Regions from separate parts of the Paenibacillus sp. JJ1683 genome, predicted to be linked through region 1. Evidence: predicted binding sites of a transcription regulator. Region 1 holds the regulator's gene; each other region holds the start of a gene.
What was found. Region 1 encodes Rex, which represses fermentation and respiration genes when NADH is low (regulators of the CRP and FNR family bind a similar motif). Its sites were predicted from a motif close to TTGTGAAATATTTCACAA; they were not measured.

Region 1 (5,609 bases):
CAAAGTCGGGGCATGAGAAGTCGACGGAATGGGCCTCGGTCATTGATCAGTTGTACCCACTTGTGTTAGAGGTTAAGGAAACTTGGGACCTACTAAGCGATAAGCTGTTTGGCATGTTACCAGAGCGAACTGATGCCACACCAGGTGAAACGGGGCAATTTTCTTCGCGTCTCAAACCGTCAGCCAAGCCTGCAAAGTGGGATCAGGCGGCGGCATTGGAAAATCAGCTTTATGTAACATTGAGCGAAATTTTGCGCAAGGGCGACAAGCTGATGCTGGATGTCAAGGAAGAACATGACGATTATGCGGCGGATAGTCTCATTACAGATATCACGGGTCTGCTTAAGGATTTGGCGGGGATTAGGGAAAATTTGCGCTTCTTTATACGACTCGATGATGAAACAACCGTATATTGGCTTGAAGCGAGTGGACAATTCCGTAGTAAATCATTGCAATTTTATGCGGTGCCCGTCGATGTGAGCCGCCAGTTGAAAGAAATGTTTTTTGACAAAAAAAGAAGTATTATTCTGACATCTGCTACTTTATCGGTAGATAAATCGTTTCAGTACATGACCGATCAACTCGGCTTGCAGGAGGCAGCAGATCAAGGACGATTAATGACGTCACAGCTCCCATCACCCTTTAATTACAGGGATCAGGTGTTGCTGGTCATTCCGCGAGATTTTCCGAGTGTGAAGGGCAGTGTAGGAGATGCACATTTTGTAGAGATGCTCGTTAGCTCTCTAGGAGCGACTGCCCAGGCGACGCGGGGGAGAATGCTCGTTCTGTTTACTTCCTATCGGATGCTCCGGCAAGTGTATGAGCCGCTCAAAGAGGCGTTAGCGTCCAGCGATATTACCGTGTTAGGACAAGGTGTGGACAGTGGGAGTCGCAGCAAGCTAACCCGCCGTTTTCAGGAAGCGAAAGCTTCTGTATTGCTGGGAACCAGTAGCTTCTGGGAAGGCGTCGATATTCCAGGGAAAGCTTTGACTTGTCTGGCTATCGTTCGCTTGCCGTTTCAACCGCCCAACCACCCGTTACTGGAGGCCAAAAGCGAGTTGCTCCAGCAGCAGAAGAAGAATCCATTTATGAAGCTGTCTGTACCACAAGCAGTTATTCGCTTCAAACAGGGATTTGGGCGATTGGTACGTACAGCGAGCGACCACGGAGTCGTCATCGTTTACGATACGCGTGTGATCGAATCCTATTATGGAAAGCACTTTTTGTACTCGTTACCGGGACCAAAAATGGAGCATATGCCATCGGAGCAAATGGTGCCCCGCATCGCCGAATGGCTCCAATCCGCCCCGGAGACTGAGGCACAACGGACGGACACTTAAAGTCCGTTACAATTAGGGGGAGCAAGTATGAAATCAGATAAAATTTCAGAGGCTGTCGTACGGAGATTACCCGTATATTTACGTTATCTGAATGCACTGCACAAACGGGAGGTGGCTACGGTCTCTTCTCAAGAGCTGGGACAGAGGTTAGATTTGAATCCGGCCCAAATTCGTAAAGATCTTGCCTATTTTGGCGATTTTGGTCGGAAGGGCATCGGTTACGATGTTTCTTATCTAATTGAGAAAATACGCCATATCCTGAAAATCGACCAGCAAATTAATGTAGTATTGGTCGGAGCAGGTAATCTGGGTCAAGCCCTATCGAACTATAATGCTTATTTAAAAGACAATATGAAGATTGTGGCGGTTTTTGATGCGTTCCCGGATAAGGTTGGGACCAGAATCAATACTTTGGTCGTACAGCCGATGGATGAACTGGAAGCGACTGTGAAAGAAAAAAATATACGAATCGGGATTATTACTGTACCTGATTTTGAGGCACAGCACGTAGCTGATAGGCTGATTGAGAGTGGAATTGGAGCGATTTTGAACTTTGCACCTATCATTCTCAAGGCACCGGCTAACATTCGGATACATGCCACAGACTTTACAACTGATTTGCTTAGCCTCGCTTATTATCTGGAGGACGGAAAGGAAGAAGCACAATATGACAGTGAATAAATGGATGATTAAAAACGGCTCGTTTGCCGTGAATGGACCCGAGGCTGGGGTAATCGATGGTTTTATGATTGTGGAGGATAGCCGTATTACTTACATTGGCGAGACTTTGCCTGCGGGTGAGGAAGAGACAGAAGCAATCGACGGCAAGGGGTTATTGTTTTTACCTGGTCTGATCAATACTCATGGTCATGCGGCGATGTCTCTGCTGCGGGGGTATGGAGATGATTTGGCACTTCAAGTGTGGCTTCAGGAAAAAATGTGGCCTATGGAAGCCAAGTTTACATCTACGGATGTGTACTGGGGAACTTCTTTGTCAGTGCTGGAAATGCTGAAAGGTGGAACCACGACTTTCCTGGATATGTACGATCATATGGATGAGGTGGCTCGTGTAGCTGAAGAGTCGGGCATTCGTGCAAGCTTGATGCGTGGAGCCATTGGACTCTGTTCAGAAGAAGAACAGCGGATCAAGCTAGCTGAGGCCGTGACTTTTGCGCGTAACTGGCATGGAAAAGCAGACGGACGTATCACAACAATGATGTCTCCTCATGCCCCATACACATGCCCGCCTGCGTTTATTGAGAAATTTGTTCAAGCAGCACATGATCTCGATTTACCATTGCATACGCACATGTCCGAGACGATCGCCGAAGTTGAACAAAACGTACGCGACTACGGCTTGCGTCCAGTTGCACACTTAGATAAGCTTGGCTTTTTCTCCCGTCCTTCACTTGTTGCCCACGGCGTTCACTTGAACGACGAAGAAATAGCTTTGTTAGCGGAACGAGGTGTGGCGGTATCGCATAATCCAGGCAGCAACTTGAAGCTGGCAAGTGGTGTAGCTAGAGTGCCTGAATTGCTGCGTGCAGGAGTTACTGTTTCACTCGGAACAGATGGTCCTGCCAGCAATAATAACCTGGATATGTTCGAGGAAATGCGTCTGGCGGCACTCATTCACAAGGGAGTATCTGGCGACCCAACGGCAGTTCCTGCAAATGAAGCACTACGTCTGGCAACAGAGTATGGTGCAAAGTCGATTGGTTTAAAAGAGGTAGGAGCGCTGGCAGCAGGCAATAAGGCTGACTTTATCGCGCTAGATCTGGATCAGGCCCATTTCTTGCCGCGTACAGATCTTATTTCTCATGCCGTATACTCTGCAAGTGCCAAAGACGTGGCTCATGTGTGGGTAGACGGCCGTCAGGTTGTGAAAAATGGCGAATGCCTGACGATGGACGAGGAACGTATCAAACATGAGGCACAAGCCGCCTTTGAAGGGCTGCTGTCGCGCTAATTTAGGTGTCACATCCCCTTAGAGAGGAAGCACAGGTTTGAAAAATAAGAAGAAATGGATAGCGGTCGCCATTTTGGCCGTAATACTGATCCTGGTCAGCATTTTCTGGTATTATTCGTATGTTACTCAAGACCAGGTGGCTGAGAAAAATGCCGCTATCATGAAGGCCAAGCAATCAGGTGGTCTGGTTAGCACGACTCAGACATGGAAGTCTGTGTGGGATCAGATATATTGGGTAGTTCAAGGAAAAAACGCACAGAATGAAAATATAATGGTATGGGTTCCTTTTCAAAAAATGGAGGGGAAACCTAACATACCTGCGGCAGATCCAAGCGGTGTTCATACCGAGCTGATGAAAAACGGAGTCGACGAGCAAAAAATGACAGCGATAATTCAGCAGCAACTTCCAAATGCAAAAATTGTAAGGCTCCAACCGAGTGTGTTCAATGGCGAATATGTATGGCAACTGTTTTACGATGATGAAAGCCATCACAACTATACCTTTTACCGTTTCTCAGATGGAGCATCGACGGGGATAAAGTATACTTTGCCTAATTACTAGCGCGATGTTAAGAGTGTGGATCGGTGGCTTGGGAGTACCCAAGAGCGTTAGGAGCGCTGCGTAGTCCATTTGATCTTACGATCGCTTCGCTTCTGCAGATTCAAGTGTTCCACTCCGCTGGCTGACAGCTATGGGGCCACTCCAAATAACTTTTATACTCAGTCTATATAGCTTGGAATGATTGAAAGTATTAGAAAAAGACGCAAATACGATTTAATTCGTATTTGCGTCTTTTTACTTAATGCTCCGCAAAGCTGGACTAAAAGCCAGAAGCATCTTTTTGCCTTATCACAACTCCTCCACACATTGCCTTCGATATTAGATTTACGTTATGATATACTATATTTTATAAGTGATAGACAAAAATGATAGATAAATGAGTTGCTGATCATTATAAGATCATGCAATTTGGTTGTTTGTTGACATTCGTCCCGTTTCTTCTGGGTTTTACATTTTGAGAGGAGGATGTTGTTTGAAATTGCGTGCAGTTCCTATTGTTGTGGCGGCCGTTTTGGCAGCCTTGTTAATGTTTGGAGGATGGTTCATTTATCGTCAGGTTACAATGCAAAGTCCTCTGGAAAAACTGGTATCTCAATATCCAGGCGTGACAAGCGCTCAAATAGATATTAAACAGGATCAGGTGGTATTGAAACTAGATCTCAAACCGCAGGCGGATGTGGCCGGATTAGTCGATGTGGTTAAGCAAAAAGGGCAATCCATCATTGGCAGCCGCACCATTAAGCTGGATATCGCAGATCGTTCCAATTCAGCACTGAATCAATGGTGGTCTGAGGCTATGTTTCCTGTAGCCGAAGCGATGGAAAATAAAAAGTATACTCAAATTTCATCTACAGTTGAGCAGATGAAAAAGAAAAAGACAGGTATCAAGGCTGATACCGATATGGATTCGAACAATGTCTATATCCGACTCAGCGAAGGCAATGCGACGAAGTTTATCGTTTTGCCACGTCAATCTCAGCAAATGGGGGTATGGCCTAATGCCTAGATGGATCAAGGAAATATTAATCGGTATTGTGCCGGTGGCCATTATATTTCTCGTTTTTATTGGGGTGAATATTATCCCTCTTCTTGTTGCGGGCGTGATGCTCAGTGGCTTGTTAATGCTCATGCATGCTCGTGGCGGCTTGGCCGTAGGTGCCGGGCAAGAGCGCAAACGTAAAAAAAATGGTCCGGACAAGCTGACTTTTGAGGAAATTGGTGGACAAGAAAGCGCTAAACAGGAATTGCGTGAAGCCTTGGATTTTTTGAATCGTCATGATGAAATTTCCAAGTTTGGCATCCGTCCATTGAAAGGCGTTTTGCTTACAGGCCCCCCGGGAACAGGGAAAACGCTGATGGCGAAAGCAGCTGCACACTATACCAATTCAGTGTTTGTTGCAGCTTCAGGCAGTGAATTTGTTGAAATGTATGTAGGTGTTGGTGCAGGTCGTGTCCGTGAGTTGTTTAGGGAGGCTCGCACTCGTGCAGCCAAGGAAAAGAAAGAAAATGCAATCATTTTTATTGACGAGATTGATGTTATTGGCGGTAAGCGTGAGGGTGGACAGCAACGAGAATATGATCAGACTTTGAATCAGTTGCTGACAGAAATGGATGGCATTTATTCGGCAGATACGCCGCGGATATTGCTCATTGCGGCAACAAACCGCAAAGAAATGCTGGATAGCGCCTTAACGCGCCCAGGACGTTTTGACCGTCATATTCAAGTAGATTTGCCTGA
Region 2 (5,609 bases), 860 kb from region 1:
AATGGTTCCGGCCTGTAGTTCAGGCCTGGCGGGATGCTCAAATCTTCCCCGAATTCTCCGCAGGGAATACCTCCCTCTCCAATCCGGGCGGACCTGGATCGGTAGCCAATCCGGCCAACTATCCGGAATCCTTTGCCACGGGGGCAACCGATATCAATGATAAACTGGGAAGCTTTTCATTGCTGGGACCCTCACCTTACGGTGAGATCAAGCCCGAAGTCTCCGCACCGGGAGTAAATATCCGATCATCTGTAGCTGGTGGCGGTTATAAAGGTGGATATAACGGTACTTCCATGGCGGGTCCTCATGTTGCGGGTCTTGCTGCTTTATTGCTGCAAGCGAATCATTCTCTTACCGTGGATCAGCTGGAGGAAATTCTGGAAAACACAGCTACCCCTCGGACAGATAGTACATATCCTACTTCGCCAAACAATGGGTATGGACATGGCGTCATTAATGCACTTGATGCAGTCGGATCTGTCATGCAGGGTCTGGGCTCTGTATCCGGTAAAGTCGTAACGGGTGGCGACGATCTGGAAGCGCCTGTTCTTGAGCATACACCGCCTGCAGCTGCATTTGAGGGTATTGATATCCCTTTGACTGCACATGTAACGGACGATGTCGGCGTAACAGCCGTTGAGGCCTTTGCCAAAACAGCGGGTTCGTCAAACTATGTGTATATTCCGTTGGAGCGGACCTCTGGAGACAGCAAAGATGGTACATATCAAGCGTCCATTCCAACCTTTTTGGTGGATAGCAAAGGTTTGGAATACTATATCCGTGTAAATGATTTCGGTAATAATGGTTTTGAAACGGAAGTATATAAGGTGAATGTCTCCAAAGGTGTTAAACCAGGCTACACACAAGACTTTGAAAAAGACATTGCCGGTATTAATATCGGGGGTCAGGGTAGTGTTTGGAAATGGGGAACCCCGACAAGCGGCCCTAAAGGCGCACATTCGGGTACAAAGGTCATCGCGACCAATCTCGAAGGCCAATACCAGACCAACTCCAACAGTTATTTTGTGGCCCCTCCAATTGATCTGACTGAGAGTTCCAAAGGGGCACTGGTCAGCTTCAAGCATTGGTACGATCTTGAAAACAATTCTGATTTCGGCAAAGTGTTTGTAGCGACCACAAACAATCAGAATGCGTTTGAGCAGGTATTATCGTTTACTGGCACCAGCAATGGCTGGAAAACACAATATCTTGATTTGCGAGCGTTTGCGGGTCAAAAGGTATACCTCCTGTTCAACTTTACTAGTGACAATACAATCGTGAAAGATGGCTGGTATATTGACGATCTCTCCATTCAGGAACCAGACAGCGTTGCACCTGCTGCCCCTGGTCATTTGACTGCTGAAGCAGATACTGTGGGCAACGTTACACTCGCCTGGGGTGCTTCCTCTGATGAAGATGTGAAGCAGTACAAGGTGTATCGTTCAACCCAGTCCGGTAAAAATTATACTTCCATCGGTACAACCTCTGGGCTGACCTACACGGATACGATCACTGTCGGTGGTGCGACCTATCATTATGCAGTGGCGGCCGAGGATTATAGCGGTAACGAAGGTGTCAAGTCGAACGAGGCTTCATTAAGAGTGGACGTGCCGGATACGCTGTATAGCGATCATTTTGATGGCAGTTCAGACAATGGTTGGACTCATTCCGGGACCAAGGATGAGTGGGAACGCGGCATTCCTAAGGAAGTAGGACCGGAAAGCGCAGTGTCCAAACCGAATGTGTGGGCCACCGATCTCGATAGCAACTATGAGAACGGTGCTGATTTTTCACTGGTTTCTCCAAAAATTAATTTGAATGGTATACGCAACGCAACACTGACCTTCAACCACTGGTTTGAAATTGAAGGCGGCTATGATTACGGATATGTAGAAGTGTCCAAAAACAATGGCGACACGTGGAGTGAGCTGGGTAAGTTCTCGCATAATACAAGTGGTAAAAAATGGGCACCTGTTTATTACAATCTGGACAGCTATACCGGCAATGAGATTCAAGTTCGCTTCCGCTTGAAATCGGATAACAGTGTGAACAAGAATGGCTGGTATATTGACGATTTCCGTGTGCTAGGTGTTCCAGCTTCGACAGTGACCAAGGATATCGTACCTGAGTCCAATATCAAGCTGGAAAAAGCAGAAGAACAATTCCCACTGTACAAAATTACAAGCACTGAAAAGAGTGAATTTCAGGAAAAAGTGAAGCCGGCAGAAGCATCAGTGGATCGTGGACGTGTCGGTCTCGACAGTCTTCCAGCTAGTGCTACGGTTACGGTACTGGAAACCGGACGTTCGGTGAAAACAGACCCAACCACGGGCAAATACAGCTTCACTCATGTAGCGGGTGACTATACGCTGAAGGCCGAAGCCTACGGTTACGTGCCTCAGACGAAGGCAGTTACGATTGAAAATAACAAAGTCATCAGAGCAAACTTTAGTCTCCAGGCTGTCCCACATGGTACGATTCACGGGGTCATCACCGACAAGCAATCTGGTGAACCGATCCAAAAAGCGAAAGTATTGGTGCTGGAGGATGCACGTATTGCTCCTGTAGAGACGAATGAGGCTGGAGAATTTACGCTGGACGTGCTGGAAGGAACATACACATTGTCCATCGCAGCCGAAAATTACTATAGTGACAGTATTTCCGTTACGGCTCCTCCAAACGGCAGTGTAGAAGCGAATGTCACGTTGAAGCCTTTCATCGGTTTTCAAGGAGGCATCGCCTATGATGACGGTACAGGAGAAAATGCCAGAGCCTTTAACGCGGCAGGCAATTCATGGGCAGTGAGAATGACACCTGAGTCGGAAGTGGCACAGGTGACAGGAGCATCACTGTTGTTCTGGAACTCTGCTTTCCCGAATCCGGGAGGAACAGCATTCCAATATTCTGTCTATGACGCCTCTGGTGCAGCAGGAGCACCTGGACGTCTATTGGCTGGTCCATTCGACGGAACAGCTGTACGGGATGAGACACAATGGACGACGGTACAGCTTCCAGAGCCGGTGACGGTTCAAGGCGATTTCTATATTGTATATACACAGTCTGCGGTAGGCACACAGTCGCCGGGCCTTGCTACAGATGAAAACAGCCCCAATGCGCTTCGTAGCTGGCAAGGTGTAAGCGGCACATGGAGCCAATCCCCTGAAGAGGAAGGGAACTACATGATCCGGGCGATCGTCAGATATCCGGTCAACGCTCCAACGATTACAACTCCTACGAAGGCAACGTATACGCAGGAGGATACGATTACCGTAACAGGAACTTCTCCGGCAGAAGGGGCTGATATTCAGCTCTTTAACGGCAAAGAGTTGGCTGGCACAACGAAAGTGAAGGATCGTCAATTCAGTTTGGCGGTCGATCTTCAGCCAGGTGCTAATCCGCTAAGTGTTCAAGCGGCGGTATACGGCAAAGTAACGGATCGTTCCGAGCCGGTGGTTGTAACGCTCGATCAGACTAAACCGGGTCTGATCCTGACTTCGCCTGGTGAGGGAGCACGTACGAACGCAGGTGTGGTCAGTGTAACCGGTACGGTGTATGACGAGTTCCTCAGTGAATTGACGATTAACGGCGAGCCTGCTGAATTCGGAAGCGACGGCAGCTTTAACAAACGTTTGCTTATCAACGAAGGTGAAAACCAAATTACGGTAACGGCCAAAGATCTTGCCGAAAACGAAACGAGTGTTACACGCTCGGTGTATGTCGATACAGCGCTGCCGAAACTTGAAAATATTAGTCCTGCTGAGGATGTACGTATCACTCCAGGGCAGCCGGTACGGGTATCTTTTGACAGTGCATCTGGTTTGGAGGCATCCTTCCATGTGGAGTTGCCCTTTAACCTGTCCACTTTGGCCCGTAATGAAATTCCATTAAATGAAACTTCATCAGGTCACTATGAAGGTATTTATCTCACTTCATCTTCTCTGAACCTGGAAGGCGGAGTCATCGTGATCCGGGTAAGGGATGCAGCGGGGAATGAAGTGGAAACGGAGGCGCCGGGAAGATTGTATGTAACCCATGGTGGAGGAGAGGGCCCTGGTCCGAATCCACCTACATCGAATGAAAAGCCGGTAGCTATTATCCAGGCGAATGACTCAGCCAAGAAGAACAAAAATGTACAATTTAACGCCAAAGCCTCCCGTGATGCAGATGGTGAGATCGTCAGCTACAGTTGGAATTTTGGCGATGGCGATACGGCGGTTGGTTCGAAAGTGAAGCATAAATTCACCACAGCCGGAACGTATACCGTGGAGCTAACAGTGACGGATAATGACGGCGCAAACGGTAAGGCAGTGCACACCATCACGATCCGTTAACAGCAAGTAAGAGCAGGGGATAGAAGATTTTTTAGAATGCAATGCAGGCCCACAGCAAGCCACTGTTAATAGAGGCTGCTGTGGGCCTTTTTTAATTTGTCCAACAGTTCAGGAAGCGATACAATGAATAGTACTCTATAAAGTGAATCGTTTCACAATAATATTTTTTAGCAGGAGAGGATCATATGATTCATTTGGAAAAAGAAAGCGGACGTATCCGTCTTGTACTCGATGCCTATTTTATGGGAGAAGATATCGTTGTGCTCATATCAGGCGGTGATCAGCCTCACTTGGGGACGATTACAGCAGGGGCTAGGCTTGAGCCGATTCAAACCGTGCAATTGCAAAATCACAAGGAATTTTATATTACTGAAGAAATTGCAGTTCGCTTGCGTAAAGAGTTTGCGGGTAACTTCGCCATTTGCTGCGGGACGCATTTGGATCATGCAACCAAGGACGAAATCCGAATGTTGACAGACATGGCTATACAAATGGGAAAAGAGCTCATTGAAGAACTTAAGCAAGTACGCTTGTAGCGACCTTTTTAAGTGAACTCCTGAAAGAGTAGATTGCGATAGGGATATTTACTAAAGGGATACTTAAAGAGCAATGCAAATCCATTATCCTCAATGTCTACAGATTTTAGCGCAGAGGATGGAATTAAACTACGGATCATTACCTGAACTGCACGCTGGTCTTGCCTGTTGATCGCTTTGGCTAAGGCAGAAGCAAAGCATTCATTGCGTGCCAATTCGCGATACAGCGGAAAAACGGCTTTGGCAATGGCGCGATGAACCTTCGGTTCAAATGTAAACTGCACCATCCCGGGTGGAATCGTCGTACCGTTCGTATAATAAAGCATTGGTGGCTGAGCTAAAAAGGAAACAAAGTAGCCGATCCCATTCGTGCCTAAGCCTTGCTTGGCGGCAAATGGCGCTACTGAGCAGAGAAGGGATTTCATCCGATCCAAATTACCCTGAACGACAGCTCGTGACCATTGGACGGCAAAAGCACGTCGGGTTGCAATAGCTTTGTAAAATGGCAGCATGGCGGCGGATATTTTCCGAAGTGTCTCTGCATGTAAACGTTGGTGAGGCGAGCCCTTTCTGCGGGATGTTCCACGATATAACATAGCTCCGTCCTCCTTGGCAGGATGCTCTCATGGAGCGCAATTTATCTGTAATAGGTACAATACTGTATGCCCGGTTATCTCAAAAAGTGCTAAGATGCTATGTTGCTACTTTTTAACGTTCTAATTTGAAAAATTGAAATAAGTAC
Region 3 (5,609 bases), 2.3 Mb from region 1:
GAGTTCCCAGCGGCTGCGTTCTACAGGAGCCACACCTTTGCCGGATTCTCCAAGGTATTTGGACATAATTTTATCATATTCCCCGCTGTTACGAAGATTCACAAGCCCTGCATTGAATTTTTCCAGCAGCTCCGCATTTTTGCCTTGGTTGACAGCGAAACCGTAAGAGCCACCTTTTTCCTTATCAGTCACCAGCTTAAGACCATTATTCTGAGTCACACCGTATGCCAGTACCGGATAATCATCAAAGCAGGCAACCGAGTTACCTGTTTTAACTTCATCATACATTTGAGAAGAATCGTCGAACGGAACGGTAGTAAAGCCATATTTTTCCTTAATGGATTCCGCGAATGTGTAGCCTTGTGTCCCTGTTTTGACAGCGACACGCTGTCCTTTCAAGTCCTCATAGCGTTTAATCGTATCATTATCCTTACGGACCGCCATGACAACACCTGAGTCGAAATAGGGCTCAGAAAAATCAAATTTTTGCTTGCGTTCATCTGTAATACTCATCCCGGCAATGACACCATCCACTTGATTCGTTTCAAGGGCCTGCACTGCCGCGTTAAAGCCAAGTGGCTTAACGGTATACTCAAAATTCTGGTCCTTAGCAATAGCTGCCAGTAAATCCATATCAATTCCGACAAATTTACCATTTACATCTTCAAACTCAAAAGGCGCGAACGTTGTATCCGTGCCGATATCATACTTTGTTTTATTTTCTGCGTGGGCCACTACACCGAAATTACCGGCCAGGGCAACCACAGAAAACAAACAAATCATGAGTGCTATTAGTTTTCTTGGTTTTTGCATAAGATCCTCCAGTCAGTTGAACGGTTCAAAGTTTTCTGTTTATTCTACAGGAGTTATTAAAAATTGACTACTTTGATGTCAGGTATTTTTTAAAAAACATCTCATGGAACTATCTGGATGTGTAAACTTTAGAGATGTATTTTTGCCTGAGAATGCCAATAAGCCCCTGCCGCAAAAAGCGGACGGAAGCTTATTGTGTATCCTATATTGTATGTTCTTTTTCTAGAAACCATGAAGAAAACTAGAAAAGAATTTTGAATATCAAACCTGACAATAGCGCAGAAATTGGAATCGTTATTACCCAGGTTATTACAATACGACCAGCTAGTGACCAGCGAACCGCACTAAAACGCTTCGCAGACCCTACACCCAGAATCGCCGAAGTAATAGCATGAGTGGTACTTACCGGCAAATGAAGCAAAGTAGCTGTGAATATAACGGAAGCCCCCGAAACGTCGGCTGCAAATCCATTGATTGGGTCAATTTTAAAAATCTTAGTTCCCATCGTCTTGATGATCTTCCAGCCCCCAATAGACGTACCAAGTGCCATGGCTGTTGCAGCTGAGATTTTCACCCACATAGGTACTTCCAAATGGTCTTGATACCCTGCCGAGACGAGTGCAAACGTGATAATCCCCATCGCCTTCTGAGCATCATTCGTACCATGCGTAAACGACTGAATAGCTGCCGTAATCACCTGCATGGTACGAAAACCCTTGTTCACCGTATGCGGACTGCGATAAGCAAAGATGTATTTCAAAATCATCATCACAATGTAACCGACAACAAAAGCAATCAGCGGGGAGAAAATAAGGCCCTCAACAATCCCGATGAAGCCGCTCCAATTTAATTTATCCTGTCCTGCACCTACATACACCGCTCCGGCCAACGCACCAATCAATGCATGGGAAGAGGATGAAGGAATACCGAACCACCAAGTCAAGAGATTCCAGATAATGGCGGCGATCAACGTCGCAATGACGATATCAATTCCGTTCGTAAGCTTGGTTGGATCAGCGACACTTCCACCAATGGTCTTGGCAACCCCGGTAAACAAGATCGCTCCGAGAAAGTTCATAACCGCAGCCATAATAATCGCACGTCGCGGCGTCAATGCACGGGTCGAGACCGAAGTAGCAATTGCGTTCGCCGTATCATGAAATCCATTAATAAAATCAAATGCCAGAGCAAGAAAAATAACAATACCTAGTACCAGTAAACTTGTATCCATGTAAAAGGACTCCCTTACGAGTTACGCATAATGATGGATTCCAGCATATTTGCAACATCCTCGCATGAATCCGTTGTCGTTTCAAGGCGTTCGTACAATTCTTTGCGTTTAATCAGCTCAATAGGATCAGTTACAGTTGCAAACAAGTTTTTGATGCAAATACGCAGTAATTCATCCCCCTGATTTTCCAAATCATTCAGGCGAATGGTGTATTCACGAATAGCCAGCAATTTTTTCTGTGAAAGCAAATGTACAGCCTTTTGAATTTCGTAAGCTGATTGACGCAAAATATCAGCGAACTGCACAATATACTCGTCCGGCTCTGTAATGTTGTACATATAAAAACGAGAGGCTGTCGCTTCAAGACCGTCCAGCACATCATCCATGGTCGTTGTCAGTTCCATGATGTCGTCGCGTTCGAGTGGCGTAATGAAGGTCTTGTTCAACTCAGTAATAATCGTGTGTGTGTAATCATCACACTTATTTTCATACTTCTTCATCTCATTGGTAAACAAAGTCACATCTTGAAGATTTGAAGTATGTTGGGCAAAATAATCGGCTGCTTGCACGATCGTATCTGCCATATTTTCCAACGTCTCGAAGAATATATCCTTTTTCTTCAATCTCATAACGATTACCCCTTTACGAAAATATCCGCAACCTGTTTCGACTGCAATAGACAACCTTTGCTATCTTATCACACTCATCAATGTTTTTGTAATGTTTGTAAAAGCAAATTTCTAGATATACGTATACAATGCCCGACATGGAAGGTCATTATCCGACAATTTTTCCCTAAAAAGGAGTATTACGTTTTCTAATTTGCTTCTGTTGTTACATGTTCGGCTAGTGAAGTATCTGCAGGTACCACATGTATATAGGATGTACCTGGCGTTAACGGGATTTCAACCCCATTTTTCATAAACCGAATCGCATCGCCAGATATATGCTGCCATTCAGCACGTATTAGCTTTCCTTGTTGAAACACCATGGCTTCTCCGCTACCGTCCAGCTCAACACTTAGTCTACCTACATCATCCAACGTTCGATGCCTCGTACTCATCACAATCACATTGGCCGCTGAGAGCTGTTGATTATTATTTTGATCTAGATGTGACTTTTCGTTCACAAAACGCTTATATCGTTGATCAGCTGGATCATAGGTATAAGATACGCGATAGCTTTTTAACAAAAATCGGATGTGCAAAGAGGCACCACTCTCGTCCACCATAACTGGAGTTTCGCCAGTTTTAAGATAACGATATACTGGAACCTCCGTCTGCTTGGCATACCCTTTGCTATCGCTTCCTTTACGCAGTCTGCTCACATCTGTGTATAAATTATGGGGAGGACGACGGTCTTTGCTTCGCCAGAAGTAAACCCCTCCATTTGAAATCTCGTCCAGATGCTCCTTCCGCTGCTGCTGTAAAATCGCATAGGCATCTGTACTTCCCCCTGCATGTATCGGCAACGCACCATAGGTTTCGCCCAGTTCAATCAAATACGGTCGGATGCTGCGGACCGGACCGATCTTCACATCACCACCATGACTTTGGAAAAAAGCTACCAAACGGGTAATTCCGCCTTCTGCAAGAACCTCATATACCATGTCTGCCTGGCTAAGCCCCGCCTGTGGACGCGCAGCCGGAGCATTGTTAATCATGACAGCCAGCGGCCGCTCTATAACAGACTGCTCCACCGGAAGCCCGGTAAGCGGAGCTGTAAATGCCGGAACAGATGGCTCCTTAGGTGGTTCAAGCACCTTTTTCTCTGTTTCTTGCTGGGTTGGTTTGGGAACGGATTCAGATTCACCCGTATTGGACAAAGCAGAACAAGACATCATTGTCATGCATAACAGAGCTGAGGTCATCACACGCAGCCAATGATTTCGTTGAGACATGGGCCCGGACAAGTTCATCCCTCCACATAGTTATTTTTCTCATTATAAGCTTTATTTCCTGTTTTTGTCTTGATTGAGGCATTACCTCTCTATAGAATACTTATCTGAAGACATTAAAATTTAAAAAAATATTTAAACTTTGTGATTTTTATCACAAATAACTGTAACTGAACCTAATACAATAAAGGTGTAGCAAAGATGATCATCCCAAACAAAATGAAATACAACCCATCATTATAGATTAAGAAAGAGGAGTGGTTTAAATGTTTAACAACTGGTTACGTGAGAACAAAGTAGCAATGTGGCTGCTGACTGTAGTACGGGTTTATCTAGGTTATGAATGGATGACCCACGGACTTGAGAAGCTGACTGGCGGATTCGATGCAGGTGGATTTATCTCGGGGGCCATTGCTAAAACAGGTGGAGATCATCCCGCTGTACAAGGCTGGTGGGGATCGTTCCTTGAAGCCTTTGCTCTGCCGAATGTCGGTTTGTTCAACGTCCTGATCCCATTGGGTGAGTTCTTGGTCGGGGTTGGCCTACTGCTTGGTACATTGACTACACTGGCTACTTTGATGGCTATGGTTATGAACTTCTCGTTCCTGTTCTCGGGTACAGTAAGCACCAATGCAATCTACCTGTTGGTTGAAATCTTCCTTATCGTTGCTGGTGCAAATGCCGGAAGAATCGGCTTTGACCGTTGGGTACTGCCCTTCCTGCGTGGACTGTTTGGTAAAAATAAAGATACTTATCAAACGGACCCCAATCGAAAAATAGCTTAACTACCCAAAAAACAACCGTTATCCTCTGGCTAATGGTTGTTTTTTTGTGCAGCTATGCTGCTTCTCTTTGGTGTTTTTGTGCAGCTATGCTCCTTCTCTTCGGTGTTTTTGTACAGCTACGCTCCTTCTCTTCGGTGTTTTTGCGCAGCTATGCTGCTTGTATGTGTGACCATGCTGCCCCTCCTCTATTTAAATGAACAAAGGAGTCCTCAAGTCCACTCTGACTTGGAGACTCCTTTTTAGGATTCATCTTCCCCCACAAATGTTTACAAGTTGGATACAACATGGAATGTTCACGATACATTTACCCTGTACACTACAGTTACATCAAAGAACGCAATGGAGGGTTATATCATGAAAAAAATCACCAAAGCCTACCTCATGCTCGCAGCAGTAACTTTCACAGTACAGACGATCGGATTGGGATCTACGACATCAGCCAAAGCAGCGACATCTACTACAATATCTCAAGCAGAAGGTGTGCAACATATTTCGAAAACCTTCGAGCAGCTACTACGCCAACCAGGCAAGTTACCTCAGGCATTCACTTATTTACAAAAGCATATCCAATCCATTCCGGCCTCTCAAGCTACCATCCTAGTGCTACACTTGGAAAATGCACAAAAACAGCAATTGGATTCATATGCACAGGCCTTATATCCGACCTCTATTCAAACTATGATTAATCAAGTCTATAAACCTGGTGATTCGTTCACTAATGTAATCAGTCGGACAAGTGATACAAAGCTGAAAAAGCTACTCACTCAATCAAGAGATGCCGGCTACAAACTTGAAACCGCAGAAGGCATGTTTTACCCAGTCATCAATTATGAGAAATATAAAGTATTCGGAAATAACATTACAGCAGATATCCGCGACTATA

Region 2: the regulator Rex is predicted to act here: its motif matches at 4,472-4,489, upstream of lpdD (prenylated flavin chaperone LpdD).
Region 3: the regulator Rex is predicted to act here: its motif matches at 4,084-4,101, upstream of ACUC6J_RS04430 (DoxX family membrane protein).

What each region holds. Positions count from the first base shown of each region.
Region 1 covers NZ_CM129820.1:3,319,304-3,324,912, reverse strand. Annotated here, with positions in the region: gene dinG (ATP-dependent DNA helicase DinG) at 1-1,340, shown strand, start outside; gene ACUC6J_RS14160 (redox-sensing transcriptional repressor Rex) at 1,368-2,021, shown strand; gene ACUC6J_RS14155 (amidohydrolase) at 2,008-3,309, shown strand; gene ACUC6J_RS14150 (cell wall elongation regulator TseB-like domain-containing protein) at 3,347-3,871, shown strand; gene ACUC6J_RS14145 (hypothetical protein) at 4,344-4,877, shown strand; gene ACUC6J_RS14140 (AAA family ATPase) at 4,870-5,609, shown strand, end outside.
Region 2 covers NZ_CM129820.1:4,180,638-4,186,246, reverse strand. Annotated here, with positions in the region: gene ACUC6J_RS17900 (S8 family serine peptidase) at 1-4,331, shown strand, start outside; gene lpdD (prenylated flavin chaperone LpdD) at 4,517-4,867, shown strand; gene ACUC6J_RS17890 (hypothetical protein) at 4,876-5,463, opposite strand.
Region 3 covers NZ_CM129820.1:984,949-990,557, reverse strand. Annotated here, with positions in the region: gene ACUC6J_RS04450 (amino acid ABC transporter substrate-binding protein/permease) at 1-813, opposite strand, end outside; gene ACUC6J_RS04445 (inorganic phosphate transporter) at 1,055-2,044, opposite strand; gene ACUC6J_RS04440 (DUF47 domain-containing protein) at 2,059-2,673, opposite strand; gene ACUC6J_RS04435 (DUF3048 domain-containing protein) at 2,862-3,956, opposite strand; gene ACUC6J_RS04430 (DoxX family membrane protein) at 4,208-4,726, shown strand; gene ACUC6J_RS04425 (hypothetical protein) at 5,081-5,609, shown strand, end outside.